3 regions of the Devosia sp. 2618 genome follow, and region 3 is predicted to be linked to each of the others. Evidence: riboswitches for the same ligand, from Rfam matches in the RefSeq annotation. Region 3 holds a riboswitch; each other region holds the start of a gene.
The links. A riboswitch is a leader RNA that binds a small molecule or an ion and turns the genes downstream of it on or off. The one in region 3 is predicted to bind cobalamin.
Positions count from the first base shown of each region.

Region 1: linked by a shared signal. The riboswitch ahead of ABIE28_RS05840 ((2Fe-2S) ferredoxin domain-containing protein) and the one ahead of metE (5-methyltetrahydropteroyltriglutamate--homocysteine S-methyltransferase) in region 3 are both predicted to bind cobalamin.
Region 2: linked by a shared signal. The riboswitch ahead of ABIE28_RS13015 (CbtB domain-containing protein) and the one ahead of metE (5-methyltetrahydropteroyltriglutamate--homocysteine S-methyltransferase) in region 3 are both predicted to bind cobalamin.

Region 1 covers NZ_JBEPOO010000001.1:1,164,508-1,169,025, reverse strand. Annotated here, with positions in the region: gene ABIE28_RS05860 (HupE/UreJ family protein) at 34-621, shown strand; tRNA gene ABIE28_RS05855 (tRNA-Gly) at 691-764, opposite strand; tRNA gene ABIE28_RS05850 (tRNA-Tyr) at 1,030-1,114, shown strand; gene ABIE28_RS05845 (DUF1349 domain-containing protein) at 1,307-1,873, shown strand; cobalamin riboswitch at 1,997-2,204, shown strand; gene ABIE28_RS05840 ((2Fe-2S) ferredoxin domain-containing protein) at 2,403-3,191, shown strand; gene ABIE28_RS05835 (ABC transporter substrate-binding protein) at 3,188-4,518, shown strand, end outside.
Region 2 covers NZ_JBEPOO010000001.1:2,588,396-2,592,913, reverse strand. Annotated here, with positions in the region: gene ABIE28_RS13020 (hypothetical protein) at 134-829, shown strand; cobalamin riboswitch at 865-1,111, shown strand; gene ABIE28_RS13015 (CbtB domain-containing protein) at 1,148-1,333, shown strand; gene ABIE28_RS13010 (CbtA family protein) at 1,436-2,179, shown strand; gene cobW (cobalamin biosynthesis protein CobW) at 2,176-3,234, shown strand; gene ABIE28_RS13000 (alkylphosphonate utilization protein) at 3,433-3,651, shown strand; gene ABIE28_RS12995 (hypothetical protein) at 3,651-4,097, shown strand; gene ABIE28_RS12990 (cobaltochelatase subunit CobN) at 4,097-4,518, shown strand, end outside.
Region 3 covers NZ_JBEPOO010000001.1:2,463,103-2,467,620, reverse strand. Annotated here, with positions in the region: gene ABIE28_RS12400 (spermidine synthase) at 1-20, shown strand, start outside; gene metE (5-methyltetrahydropteroyltriglutamate--homocysteine S-methyltransferase) at 65-2,320, opposite strand; cobalamin riboswitch at 2,513-2,700, opposite strand; cobalamin riboswitch at 2,815-2,969, shown strand; gene ABIE28_RS12390 (ribonucleoside-diphosphate reductase subunit alpha) at 3,082-4,518, shown strand, end outside.

The DNA.
Region 1 (4,518 bases), 1.3 Mb from region 3:
CACTCAGGGGCACAAGACCCCGGAAGGATAATGATGCGTCTTTTTCTGGCCTTGGCCATTCTGGTCCTCTTCCCCACAATCAGCTTCGCCCACACTGGCGTCGGCGACACAGCCGGTTTTTTTCACGGCTTTGAACACCCCATCGGCGGAATCGATCACGTCCTGGCAATGGTCGCTGGCGGCGTTTTCGCCTTCGTGCTGGGTGGCCGCGCCCTGTGGCTGGTGCCGCTGAGCTTTGTGACCATGATGGTCGCCGGCTTCGCGCTGGGCGTGACCCAGGTCGACCTCCCCTATGTCGAACTTGGCATTGCCCTCTCAAGCGTAGTGATCGGCGCCGCCGCCGCCCTTGGACGGGCGATGCCTGTTGCCGCCGCGATGACGCTTGTTGGCCTGTTTGCAGTGTTCCACGGACACGCCCATGGCGCTGAAATGCCGACAGACGCAAGCGGGCTGACCTACGCGGCCGGCTTCGCGGTTGCAACCGCCCTGCTCCATCTCTCAGGCATTGCCAGCACAGCGGCAATCGCGCGCCTTATCGGCAAGTACGGTAAATACGCTGCCCAGTTCGCCGGCGGTGTATTTGCCATTGGCGGCATCGGTGTGCTGGCCGGCTGGCTGTAGCCGACAACGCAAAACCTCGGTGGAGAGCAATCTCCGCCGATACCGTCTTCGATGAAATTGGTGGTTTTTTGGAGCGGGTAGCGGGAATCGAACCCGCATATTCAGCTTGGAAGGCTGCTGCTCTACCACTGAGCTATACCCGCCCGGTCGATGACCGACGTGTTAGCCAATAGCGCGGCACAACCAACACTGGCAACCCCTTCCCGCCGTCATCAACGAGACTTTAGCGCGCATGACGCAGCCAAAAGCCCCTGCGGCGCGACGGCGGCAATTGGCCTTAACGTCATTGGCCAGCAGTTTTTTTGGGAGCATTGCCAAAGGGGTGTTGACACTCTGTCATCAGACCACCATAAACCGCCCGAACGAAACGCCTAGCGCTTCGTTTTCCTACCCAAGCGACGTTGTTGTGGAGGGGTGGGAGAGTGGTTAAATCCATCAGACTGTAAATCTGACCGCTTAGCGTACACTGGTTCGAATCCAGTCCCCTCCACCATCGCCCTTTCCGGACAGGCCCAGCGGCCAAAGCATCCGGGCCTCCCCCAAAGACATAGTTAGACAGGCTCATTCGTGGGCGCTTCCGCTACGTCCGTTTCTATGGTCCGATCGACGACGCAGGGCCTAGCGCAATCTAGCCAAACTGCCAACGTGACCATAGGGTAGTCTCCAGCACTGACGGAGAACCACTATGCGCTGGATCAACGAGCCGCTTCACTGGACCGAAAATGGTGAGGGGCTAGCTGTTCGGACCGCGCTGGAGACGGATTTCTGGAACAACACGTTCTACGATTTCCTGCACGACAACGGTCACTTCTACCACGATGAAGTGTCCGGCGATTTCACCATGTCAGTCACATTCAAGGCCGACTACACGGCACTCTATGATCAGGCCGGCCTGATGGTCCGCGTCGACGGCAAGAACTGGATCAAGGCCGGCATCGAATATACCGATGGTGAGCTCCATTTCAGCACCGTGGTAACGCGCGATGACCAATCCGATTGGTCGATGCTCTCCCTGCCCAACGCATTCCGCGACGGCCTGAACATCCGCGTCACGCGGCACGGCACAGCCCTGCGCGTCCAATTACAGGCCGAAACCGGCCAATGGCGCATGGCCCGCCTCGCATACCTGGCGATGCCCCAAGTCGTCCAAGCCGGCATGATGTGCTGCTCCCCAACCCGCGCTGGCCTAGACGTGCAGTTCAACAATTTCCGGATCGGCGAGCCAATCGAAAAGCGGCTGCATGACGACTAGGTTTTCTGCCACCAACTCCAGCTTAGCCACTGTCTTACCAGCAAACGCAGCAAGAGTGTTGGCGCAACGCGCCCCCGCGACACAACGCCGACACCTGCGCCTTGATCCCCATCCAGAATCACCCCAACTTGCGCGAGCTTTCGGTTCCGCCATGACGCGCGGATTAAAAGGGAACACGGTGCGGATTACCCATCAGGGGCCAAAACCGAGGCTGCCCTCGCAACTGTAAGCGGCAAGCGATTGCTATCGCCACTGGTCCTTTTAGGATTGGGAAGGCTGCAACCGCATCAGAGCCGTGAGCCAGGAGACCTGCCCAAGCACAATACCAAGCAGCCAGACGAGGTGTTCTGGCAGGGGACACGTCATGACTGCGGCCACGCCAGCATCCTATCTGCCATTTGCGCCTAACCTGTCCGTTCCGACAACGGGGTTATCGGCGCGCGCACACCCCGCCCGCCAAAGCCGATCCTAACCGGCTTGAGCGGAGTTTTGATTATGAACATTGGGCACCACCCAATGGCGTATCCACATGATCATGCGTCCTGCATTGGGGCGTGTCATGCAGCCTGACGCCATTCTCTTTGTCATCTCGCTGGCCAATCTGAGTGCTCGCCGTTTTGCGACGGTGGCGAACGGACTTGCCGCAGCCACCGCCCTGCCCAGCCGTCTCGTTCGCCTCGAAGGCACCGACCAGAACCTGCCGCAGGCCCTCGACGCCCTGCGCGATGAGGGGCATACGTCCATTCTCGTCCAGCCGATTGGCCTGCCTTTCCCCGAAAGCCTGATCGCCTGGCTCCCTGGCGCGCTCGCCACTTGGAGCCTTCTGCCCGGCAACGACGATGTCACCTTGTCCGTTGGCAGCGAAGCCAGCGATGACCCGGCACTGCTCAGTCATTTCGTGACGACGGCGCTTGAAAACGCCGACAACGCCACGCCCGTCGCCAAGGCAAAACCATCGCTGGGCAAACCTGGCTGGCAGAACCCACCCGATTTTCGACACCACCTGCTGGTCTGCACCGGCCCGCGCTGCCACTACCGCGACGCTGCCTCGCTCCTGCATGCCCTCAAGGACGAGACCAACAGACAGGGCATTGCCTCTCAATGCCTCACCGCCCGCACCGGCTGCCTGTTCCCCTGCAATCAAGGCCCGATGGTCGCCCTTTATCCCAAGGGCGAATGGTATCGCCTGGCCGACAAAACAGCCCTCGCCCGCTTCGTTTCGGAAGTTCTGGTCCAGGGCCAGACCGCCCACGACCTCCTCATTCATACGGCCAAGGCCGCACGCCAACCTGCCCTTTCCACCAAGGACAATTCATGATTTTCAAGCGTCTCACACTCGCCCTGCTGGCCAGCGCCTTAGCGGTCTCGGCTGCCACCGCGCAGTCTGATCCAGCGCCGTTACGCATCGTCACCTCGTTTGACATCGGCACGATGAACCCGGCCGTCGATGGCTTCTGGATGCAGGAATTTGGCGTTGCCGAACTGCTGATGAAGTTTTATCCCGACGGCACCAACCAGCCTTGGCTGCTGGAAAGCCTGGAAAACAAGGACGCGCTGACCTGGGTCGCTACCGTGCGCGATGGGATCACTTTCCAGAATGGCAAGGTGCTCGATGCCGACGCCGTTCTCGCCGTCATCAAGCGCCAGATGGCCGTATCGGACTCCGCCACAGGTGCCGTTCCCGAAGGCACAACCTTCGTCAAAACCGGTAACATGGAAATTACCATTTCGACGGTCGCGCCATGGCCGGAACTGCCCGGCATTCTGTCCAACGAAGCTATCTTCCTGATCTATGACGCCGAGGCCGCCGACGCCGTTGGCGACGACTGGACCAAGCTGACCAATGCCGGCATTTATACCGGCCCCTACACCGTCACCAGTCTGACCTCCGCCCGCCTCGATGCGGAGCGCAACGATAGCTACTGGAACGGCGAACCAGCCCTGCCCGGCCTCTCCGTCAGCTTCGTCACCGATCCGAACGCCCGCATTCTGGCCGTCCAGAACGATGAAGCCGATATCGCGCTCTATCCCCCTATCGCGGCGCGCCCCGTGGTTGATGCCACCCCCGGCATTCATTTCAATACCGGCACCACCGGAACCGGCGGCTTCCTAGGCTTCATGAACGTCAACCAGCCACCATTCGACGACGTTCGCGTGCGTCAGGCACTGATGCAGACCATCGACTATGACGAGATCGCCAATGTCGTGTTCGGCGGCGCCCTGGCTGAGGCCAAGGGCCTCTACAATGAAAGCTTCCCCTGGGCTCGCCAGACCTATGTCACCGATCCGACGGCTGCGGCCGCCCTGCTCGACGAAGCCGGTTGGCTCCTCGATGGCGACATGCGCCGCAAGGACGGCGAAGCGCTTGAGCTCAAGGTCGTCATATATCCGCAGCAACCAGACCTCGTGCCGCTTAGCGGCGCGTTGCAGGCCCAGGTTCGCAAGCTCGGTATTGGGGTCAAAATCCAGTCGGTCGATGACGTTTATGCAGCACTGGGCAAAGGCGGCGTCGATTGGGATCTTGGCATTTCCAGCGAAGGCACCGTCAGCTGGGGCGTCACCTCGCCATTCCTGACGCGCTATCTTGGCCCCGCCGGCAACCGCAACTTTGCCAGCTACGCCAACCCGGAAGTCCACGCCCTGAT
Region 2 (4,518 bases), 130 kb from region 3:
GCTCTTGAGCGTGCTCTCTGCCTAGTGCGAGTCGCATCCACCCGCCGCGCGCAAATCTGCTTCAGCCCACCAACGAGGCGCTTGACCAAAACCGGTTCTTCCTACCGAGCCCGATTGCGGCAACGACCATTTGATGGCAGATTTCGCCGCCGTCGGCCATTGGCGCCAGGTCGATGGCGTCGGCGATGTAGCGCCCGCCTCAAGGAGTTCGGCCATGTTGCTGCGTATGTCTGCCATTGTCGTCTGTGCTGCCCTTGCATCCCCGGCCTTTGCCCAGGACCCATCGACCTTTGCCTGCGATGGCGTGTTTGGCCGCGATAGTTCCGAAGCGCTGCTGATCAAGACCTATGGCAAGGAAAACGTCGTCACCGGCAATGTCGATGGCCCTGAGGGCACCACCATTCTCGCCACTACCGTCTTCCCCAATGATCCGCAAAAGACCATGGAATTTGGCTGGTGGGACGAAACCAATCTGACCGACCTGAGCTACGCTGATCTGTCGCCGTCCATGGAAGGACCGCAGGGCGTGCGCGTCGGCATGAGCGTCGAGGATGTGGTTGCCATCAACCAGGCGCCCTTCACCATTGGCGGCTTCTGGTGGGATTATGGCGGCTACGCCAGTATCGAAGACGGCACGCTCGCCCACGTCGAGGGCAATTGCTACATTTCGCTGCGCTTCGCCCCCACCAATGAAGACACCGATGATCTCGATGTGAACCCTGTATCCGGGGAAGTCTCCATCCCCACCAGCGAGCCGCTGCTCAAGGATCTGGCCGTTCAGGTCCAGGTGCTCAGCATCAGCTATGAAGGCCCCGAAGGCGACGAGTAACCGCAGGGCGGATTGACCGCCCTCAAGGGGCGGCGTACATGTCAAACTGTATTGGTTCCCCGCGTCCGTAGCGGCAAGGGGATACCCGGACCGACGATTTTTCGTTGGGAAGGAAAGGGAACACGGTGAGGCGTACCCATTAGGGACCAACTCCGTGGCTGCCCCCGCAACTGTATGCGGTGCGCGCTCTCACTATGCCACTGGTGGCCGAAAGGCTGCTGGGAAGGCGAGGGCGCTGTCTCCACCGCAAGCCAGGAGACCTGCCAATACAAACGCCGGGCGTAAAGCCCATCTGTTCCGCGCACGGAGGGTGCTGCTATGAATGCAACGACTAAAGCGACGACTGCCACTCAGTCACTCTCGATTTCCCAACGCGTTGTTGCCGGTTCGCTGGCGCTGCTGCTCGGTCTGACCCTGCTGGTCGGCACTGGCTTTGCTGGCGATTTCCGCCTGCATAATGGCGCACACGACACCCGTCATGCCATGGGCTTTCCCTGCCACTAAGGCAGGGTCCGGAGCGCTTCCAGCAAAAGTGGGAACCGGTTTGCTCCTCGGACTTGATCCGAGGATCGGAAGCGCGACCACCAGGAAATCGAGAGAAACATCATGATCCGCAATCTGTTTGCCGCTGCGCTTATCGCAGCGCTATCGGCTGGCCTTTTGACCGCCGTCATCCAGCATTTCCGCGTCACGCCCCTCATTCTCCACGCCGAAACCTTTGAAGGTGAAGGCGGCGGTCATAGCCACGGCGAAGAAGCCGTCGCGCAGGACCACACCCACGACGCCATCGCCACCCTTGAGGAAGAGCCCGAAGAATGGGCCCCCGCCGATGGCTTTGAGCGCACCGCTTATACCACGCTCGCCACCGTCCTCGCCGCCGCCGGCTTCGCGCTGGTCATCGGCGCCGTCTCGATGTTCGCTAATATTCCGATCACCTTCGCCAACGGCTACCTCTGGGGCATTGCCGGCTTCCTCGCCTTCTCGCTGGCCCCGGCCTATGGCCTCGCGCCCGAATTGCCGGGCATGCCGGCCGCCGAAGTCTTCCCGCGCCAGCTCTGGTGGGTCGGTACGGCGCTCGCCACGGGTGGCGCCATCCTGCTGCTCGCCAAAACCCGCGCCGGCTGGGCCTTTGCGGTTGCTGCAGCACTGGTCATTGCGCCCCACATCATCGGCGCACCGATCGGCCCCGATGAGCCAAGCGCCGTGCCAGCCCATCTCGCCACCGAATTTGCCGCCATCACCCTGGGCACGTCCGCCGTGTTCTGGCTGGTGCTCGGCACTCTGTTCGGCAAACTGAACGACGTGTTCGCGCGCAATCGCGTCACCGCAACGGCCGGAGTGCCCGCATGACCGCCAAGATCCCAACCACCGTCATCACCGGCTTTCTCGGCGCCGGTAAAACCACCCTCGTGCGCCATCTTCTGGCGCACGCCCCCAAGGGCAAGCGCATCGCGCTGATCATCAACGAGTTTGGTGATCTGGGCGTCGACAAGGACATTCTCGCCGGTTGCGGCGACGAAACCTGCCGCGAAGAGGATATGGTCGAGCTGTCCAATGGCTGCATTTGCTGCACCGTGGCCGATGAGTTCATCCCCACCATGCAGGCGCTGCTCGCCCGCCCGGACAAGTTCGATCACATCGTTATCGAAACTTCGGGCCTTGCTTTGCCACAGCCACTGATCCGCGCCTTCAACTGGCCAGAGATCAAGGCCCAGGTCACCATCGACGGCATCGTGACGGTGGCTGATGCCGCAGCCCTCGCCGAAGGCCGTTTCGCCTCTGACGAAGCCGCCGTCGATGCGCAGCGCCGCCAGGACGAAATGCTCGATCACGAAACCCCGCTGGGTGAACTGTTCGAAGATCAGCTTTCGGTCGCCGATCTGGTCATCATCAACAAGGCCGATCTGGTCGACGCGGCCACGCTCGCCAAGGTTGAAGCCAATATCCGCGCCGAACTGCGCCCCGGGGTCGGCGTCATCCATGCCCGTAACGGTCACGTCGATATCGCCGCGCTCCTCGGCATGGGCATGTCCTCCGAAGACGACATCGCCAACCGCCCCAGCCATCATGAGCTGGAACATGGCGGCGAAACCCACGAGCACGACGATTTCGACAGCTTCTCGGTCCGCCTGCCATCCATCGGCAGCAAGGACGAGCTGCTCGCAGTCATCGAAGCGACGATCCGCGATCATGACGTGCTGCGCCTCAAGGGCTTCGCCGCCGTTCCCGGCGCCGCCGCCCGCCTCGCCATCCAGGCCGTCGGCCCCCGCGTCACCGCCTATTTCGACCGCCCCTGGAAAGACGGCGAAAAGCGCGAAACGGCCCTCGTCGTCATCGGCGAAAGCCCGCTCGACCACGCCGCCATCACCGCCAGCCTGCAACGCGCCGTAGCCGTCGCCGCCTAAGCGGCTGGTGAGCGGCTAAAAGTTCGAACTGACTGACCCTGGTAGGGTTGGCCCCGATCTGTCCCTCCCCCTCATCAGGGGGACTTCGAACCGCCCGAAGGCAAAATCACGCCAGTGGCGTGATTTTAGGTGAGAAGGCCATGAGACCTGTGGTCGAATGGCAGGTGGGGGCATCCCCCTAACGAAAGAGCACTCGCCATGACCGAGATCACCAAGGATTCCAACGGCACCCAACTCAACGATGGCGATGCCGTGACCCTGATCAAGGACCTCAAGGTCAAGGGCACCTCGGTCACCCTCAAGCGCGGCACGCTGATCAAAAACATCCGCCTCACCGGCGACACCGCCGAAATCGAATGCAACGCCGAAAAGGTAAAGGGACTGGTCCTGCGCACCGAGTTCCTCAAGAGAGCCTGATGGCTGAAGTCGACACTACGCCGTATCCTTCGGAACAGCCCAACCCTCTTGGGAACTGGATCGTCATCGCGTTGCTATGGCCCTTGGTCAGCCTAATAGTGCTGGTTCTGACAATGAGGGTGGTTGCGCCTGGTAGCGTAGTCGACGTACTTTGGGACCATCCAGATTTTGCCGCCGGCATCCTGGCCATTGGATGGGTATTTGGTCTCTTGCCTGCCGCGCTGTCCGGCATAAGCCTCTACGCCATGTCCCCTCGCTTGCCCTCGCGTGGGTTGCGCGCATTGGCATGTGTCGCAATCGGCGCAACAATGAACATAGTCAGCAGCATCCCCGGCATCATCCTTCTAACGAGTGGAGGGCAGTTCGGTTGGGGCTTCGCATTTGCTGTCTCATTCTCCGGCGCCGTGGCTCTGCTGGTGACCGGCGTCCGCTGGAGCGTCCGCTGATGCATCTTCTCTCCGCCCAGGCAGGTGCCATCCAGCAGGAAGGCGAGGCTATCGACCTCGCCCAGCGCCCCGGCGCGCTGATTTTTGCCAGCTCCGCCGATAGCGAACTGGCCATGCTGGCCGGTGCCGCCGACCGGGCGGGGGAGGCCGAACTCCGCCTCGCCAATACGCTGCGCCTCTCCAACAATATGTCCGTCGATCTCTGGCTCGAAGACACCGTCGGGCACGCGAGATTGGTCGTGCTCCGCCTTATCGGCGGCGCGGCCTATTTCCAGTATGGCGTCGATGAAATCAGCGCCCTCTGCACCAACCGCAGAATCCCGCTCGCCCTCATCCCCGGCGACGCCAACCCCGACCCGATCCTGCAATCGCGCTCGACCATCCACCCCGACGACTGGTCCCGCCTCCACAGCCTCTTCAT
Region 3 (4,518 bases):
GGCTGGCGCGCAAGGCTTAAAGTGGTAGGGAACGCCCCCGAACCGAAGTCCGGGGGCATTTGGCCTACGATGCGCGCAAGGCCTTCGCAGTGGCCACCAGATTGGTCAGCGACGCTTCGACTTCCGGCCAGCCGCGGGTTTTTAGACCACAATCCGGATTGACCCAAAGCTGATCGGCAGGGATGCCTTCGGCGGCTTTGCGCATCAGGGCCTCCATGTCGCCTTGGCTGGGGACGCGGGGCGAGTGGATGTCCCAGACGCCGGGGCCGATCTCGTTGGGATATTTGAAGTCGCGGAAGGCATGCAGCAGTTCCATGTCGGACCGCGAGGTCTCGATGGAGATCACGTCCGCATCCATTTCGGCGATGGCGGGCATGATGTCGTTGAACTCGGCATAGCACATATGAGTGTGGATCTGCGTCGCATCGCCGACCCCTGAGGCCGACGCCCGGAAGCAGTCGACGGCCCAGCGCAGATAGATGACCCAATCGGCGTTGCGCAGCGGCAGGCCTTCGCGCAGAGCGGGCTCATCGATCTGGATCATGCCGATGCCGGCCGCTTCGAGATCGATCACCTCGTCGCGTATGGCCAAGGCGATCTGGCGGCAGGTTTCCGAGCGCGACTGGTCGACGCGTACAAAGCTCCATTGCAGAATGGTCACCGGACCGGTCAGCATGCCCTTCATTGGTCGGTCGGTGAGCGAGGCGGCATAGGCCGACCAGCGCACGGTCATCGGGGCAGGACGGCTCACATCACCATAGATGACCGGTGGCTTGACGCAGCGCGAGCCATAGGACTGCACCCAGCCATTTTTGGTAAAGGCAAAGCCATCGAGCTGTTCGCCGAAATACTCCACCATGTCATTGCGCTCGAACTCGCCATGCACCAGCACGTCGATATCGAGCCGTTCCTGAATGCGCACGGCGCGTTCGGTCTCAGCTTCGAGGAAGGCGTTATAGGTCGCTTCGTCGATCCGGCCCTTCTTGAAGGCCGAACGCTGTTCGCGCACCTCGGCGGTCTGGGGGAAGGAGCCGATGGTCGTGGTCGGGAAGGCGGGCAGGTTGTAGCGCGAGCGCTGCTGTTGGCGCCGGCTGGGGAACGGAGACTGTCGCGCCAGATCGATGGCCTCGGCGGCGCGAGCCTTGACCGCTGGCTGATGAATGCGGGGCGAATTGCGGTGGGCGGCAATGGCGGCGGCGCTTGCATCGAACGCCGCCTTGGCCGCGCCCTTGCCCTTTTGCATGGCAAGACTGAGGGCTGAGACTTCGGCCAGCTTCTGCTTGGCAAAGGCAAGCCAGGACAGCAGCTCAGCATCCAGTTCGGTCTCGCCGTCGAGATCGACCGGGGTGTGCAGCAGCGAACAGGATGGCGCAATTTCCAGCCGATCCGGCCCCACCGCATCCCAGGCTTTCGATACCAAGGCAAAGGCAGCATCGAGATCGGCGCGCCAGATATTGCGGCCATCGATCACGCCAACCGACAGGACCTTGTCGGCAGGTAGAGCCTTGAGCACCACAGGCAATTGTTCGGGGGCGCGGACGAGGTCGATATGCAGGCCGGCGACAGGCAGGGTGGCGGCCAGCTCGGTATTGTCGAGCAGGGCGCCGAAGTAAGTCGCGAGCATAATCTTGGGCGCGACGGGCGCGAGCGCCGCGTAGGCACGGCTCAGGGCGTCGCGCTGGGCAGGGCTGAGATCGAGCACTAGGATTGGCTCGTCGATCTGCACCCATTGGGTGCCCTCGGCCTTGAGTGCGGCGAGCAGGTCGACATAGGCGGGCAGGACTGCGTCGAGCAGGGACAGCGGATCGAGCCCTTCATCCTTGGTTTTGCCCAGGCTCAGCCACGTGACGGGGCCGACGATGACCGGGCGGGTCTCGATGCCGAGCGCCTTGGCTTCGCTGTACTGATCCAGCGCCTTGCGGGTCGACAGCACAAAGCGCTGACCGGCGTGAAATTCGGGCACGATGTAGTGGTAGTTGGTGTCGAACCACTTGGTCATTTCCATCGCCGGCGCATCCTTGGTACCGCGCGCCATGGCGAAATAGAGCGCCAGTGGATTGTCTATACCGGCAAAGCGCGGCGGGATGGCGCCGAGCGCTGCGGTCATGTCGAGCATGTGGTCGTAGAACGAGAAATCATTGGAAGGGATGATGTCGATCCCGGCCTGATGCTGCAGCTGCCAGTGGCGGGCGCGCAACTGGGCGGCGGTGGCCTCAAGCGCCACGGCGTCGGTTTCGCCCTTCCAGTAGGATTCGAGGGCCTTTTTGAGTTCGCGATGTGCGCCGATGCGCGGAAAGCCGAGATTGGCGGATCTGGTCATGATGGTGCCGATGCAAAATGGTGCGCCCACCGGCAGACCGGAACGGTCGCCATGGCCGGGTCGCGGAAAAAGCGGAAAAGCGGGCTGAACAGGCGTCAGAAGTGACGCATTCGCCTTGGGCTTGTGGCTGCAATCGGCGGCAAGAAAATCGTCATGGCATGTCCTCGACCAGTCCACCCGACCGGCGTGATTGGAGTGTTCAATCCCAAGGTAGGTCTCCTGGCTCGCGGGATTGGCCGAACATCCGCCTTCCCGGTTTGCACCAGTGGCATGTGGATATCCGTCACCGCCTACAGTTGCGGGGGCAGCTCCGGACTAGGCATGAGCCGCACCGGATTCCCTGTTATCCTCTTGCGAGGACCATGGGCAGGCTGAAGATGCACGGCAAAGCGACGGCTGTCAATTGGGATATAAAGATATCGTTATATCCCCGCTGTCCACATGGACTGGAAAATTGCTCAGCAAGGCATTGACGCGAATCTAGAATAGGACCACTACATCTAGTGTGTCGTGGTCATCCGGGTCGCAAGGACGGGTGATAATAGGGAAGCTGGTGCGGGGTTCATCCTCCAGTCCAGCGCTGCCCCCGCAACTGTGAAAGCGTGCTTCAGCACGCCAGCCAGATACCTGCCACGACAGGTTTATTCGTCCACGGGCGGGGTGTCCCATTTGGTCGCGAAGCACAGGCTTGGCCGCTTGGTCACGTCCTCGCGCGCGCCCCTTCTGTACCCCGCCATCCACCTACGGGGTCCTGGGGTCCAATGACTGAACTCGATATTGCAAGCCGTGCCGACGATGGTGTCGCACCCGCCTATCACGACGCCGACGACCGCCGTGTCGCCGCCGAGCCCGGCTTCTCGCTGATCAAGCGCAATGGCCGCAGCGTCCCCTTTGACTCTTCCAAGATCGGCGTGGCGCTGACCAAGGCGTTTCTGGCCGTGGAAGGCAACAAGGCCGCCGCATCGCGCCGCGTGCACGAGATCGTCGAACAGCTGACCACCGAAGTCGTGACCGCTTTGACCCGCCGCGCCAAGGATGGCCGCGTTTTTCACATCGAAGACGTGCAGGACCAGGTCGAGCTGGCGCTGATGCGCGGCGAGCACCAGAAGGTTGCGCGCTCCTATGTGCTCTATCGCGAAGAACATGCCCGCGCTCGCGCTGCTGCCACCAAGCCCGTCGAAACCAGCGCCACCAGCCTGACCATGACGCTCGACAATGGTAGCCGCGTGCCGCTCGATGAAGCGCGTCTGGCCACCGTCGTCACCGAAGCCTGTGCCGGCCTTGAAGGCGCGCAGCCCGAAGTCATCCTCGAAGAAACCCGCCGCAATCTCTATGACGGCATTTCGCTCGACGAGCTGGCGCTGGCGCCGATCTTGGCCGCCCGCACGCTGGTCGAAACCGAGCCAAGCTATGCGTTCGTTTCGGCGCGCCTGCTGCTGGACAAGCTGCGCCGCGAAGCGCTGAGCTATGTCTCGGGCCGCACCGAACTGGCAACTCAGGCCGACATGGCGACCCGCTATGCCGAATACTTCCCGCAATACCTGGCCAAGGGCATTGCAGCCGAACTGATCGACCCCGAACTGGCCCGCTTCGACGTGGCGCGCATCGCCGCCGCCATCAAGCCGGAGCGCGACACCCAGTTCCAGTATCTGGGCCTCCAGACGCTCTATGACCGCTATTTCCTGCATGTCGACCGGGCGGTGTTCGAGCTGCCGCAGGCCTTCTTCATGCGCGTCGCCATGGGCCTCGCCATCCGAGAAATCGACCGCGAAGCGCGCGCCATCGAGTTCTACAACCTGCTGTCGAGCTTCAACTTCATGGCCTCGACGCCAACGCTGTTCAACTCGGGCACGCTGCGCCCGCAGCTGAGCTCCTGCTTCCTGACGACGGTGGCCGACGACCTCGACGGCATCTTCAAGGCGGTCAAGGACAACGCCCTGCTGGCAAAATATTCCGGCGGTCTGGGCAATGACTGGACGCCCGTGCGCGGCCTCGGCGCCCACATCAAGGGCACCAACGGCGAGAGCCAGGGCGTCGTACCCTTCCTCAAGGTTGCCAACGACACCGCCATCGCCGTCAATCAGGGCGGCAAGCGCAAGGGCGCGGTCTGCGCCTATCTCGAAACCTGGCATGTCGACATCGAAGAATTCCTCGACCTGCGCAAGAATACCGGTGACGACCGCCGCCGCACCCACGAC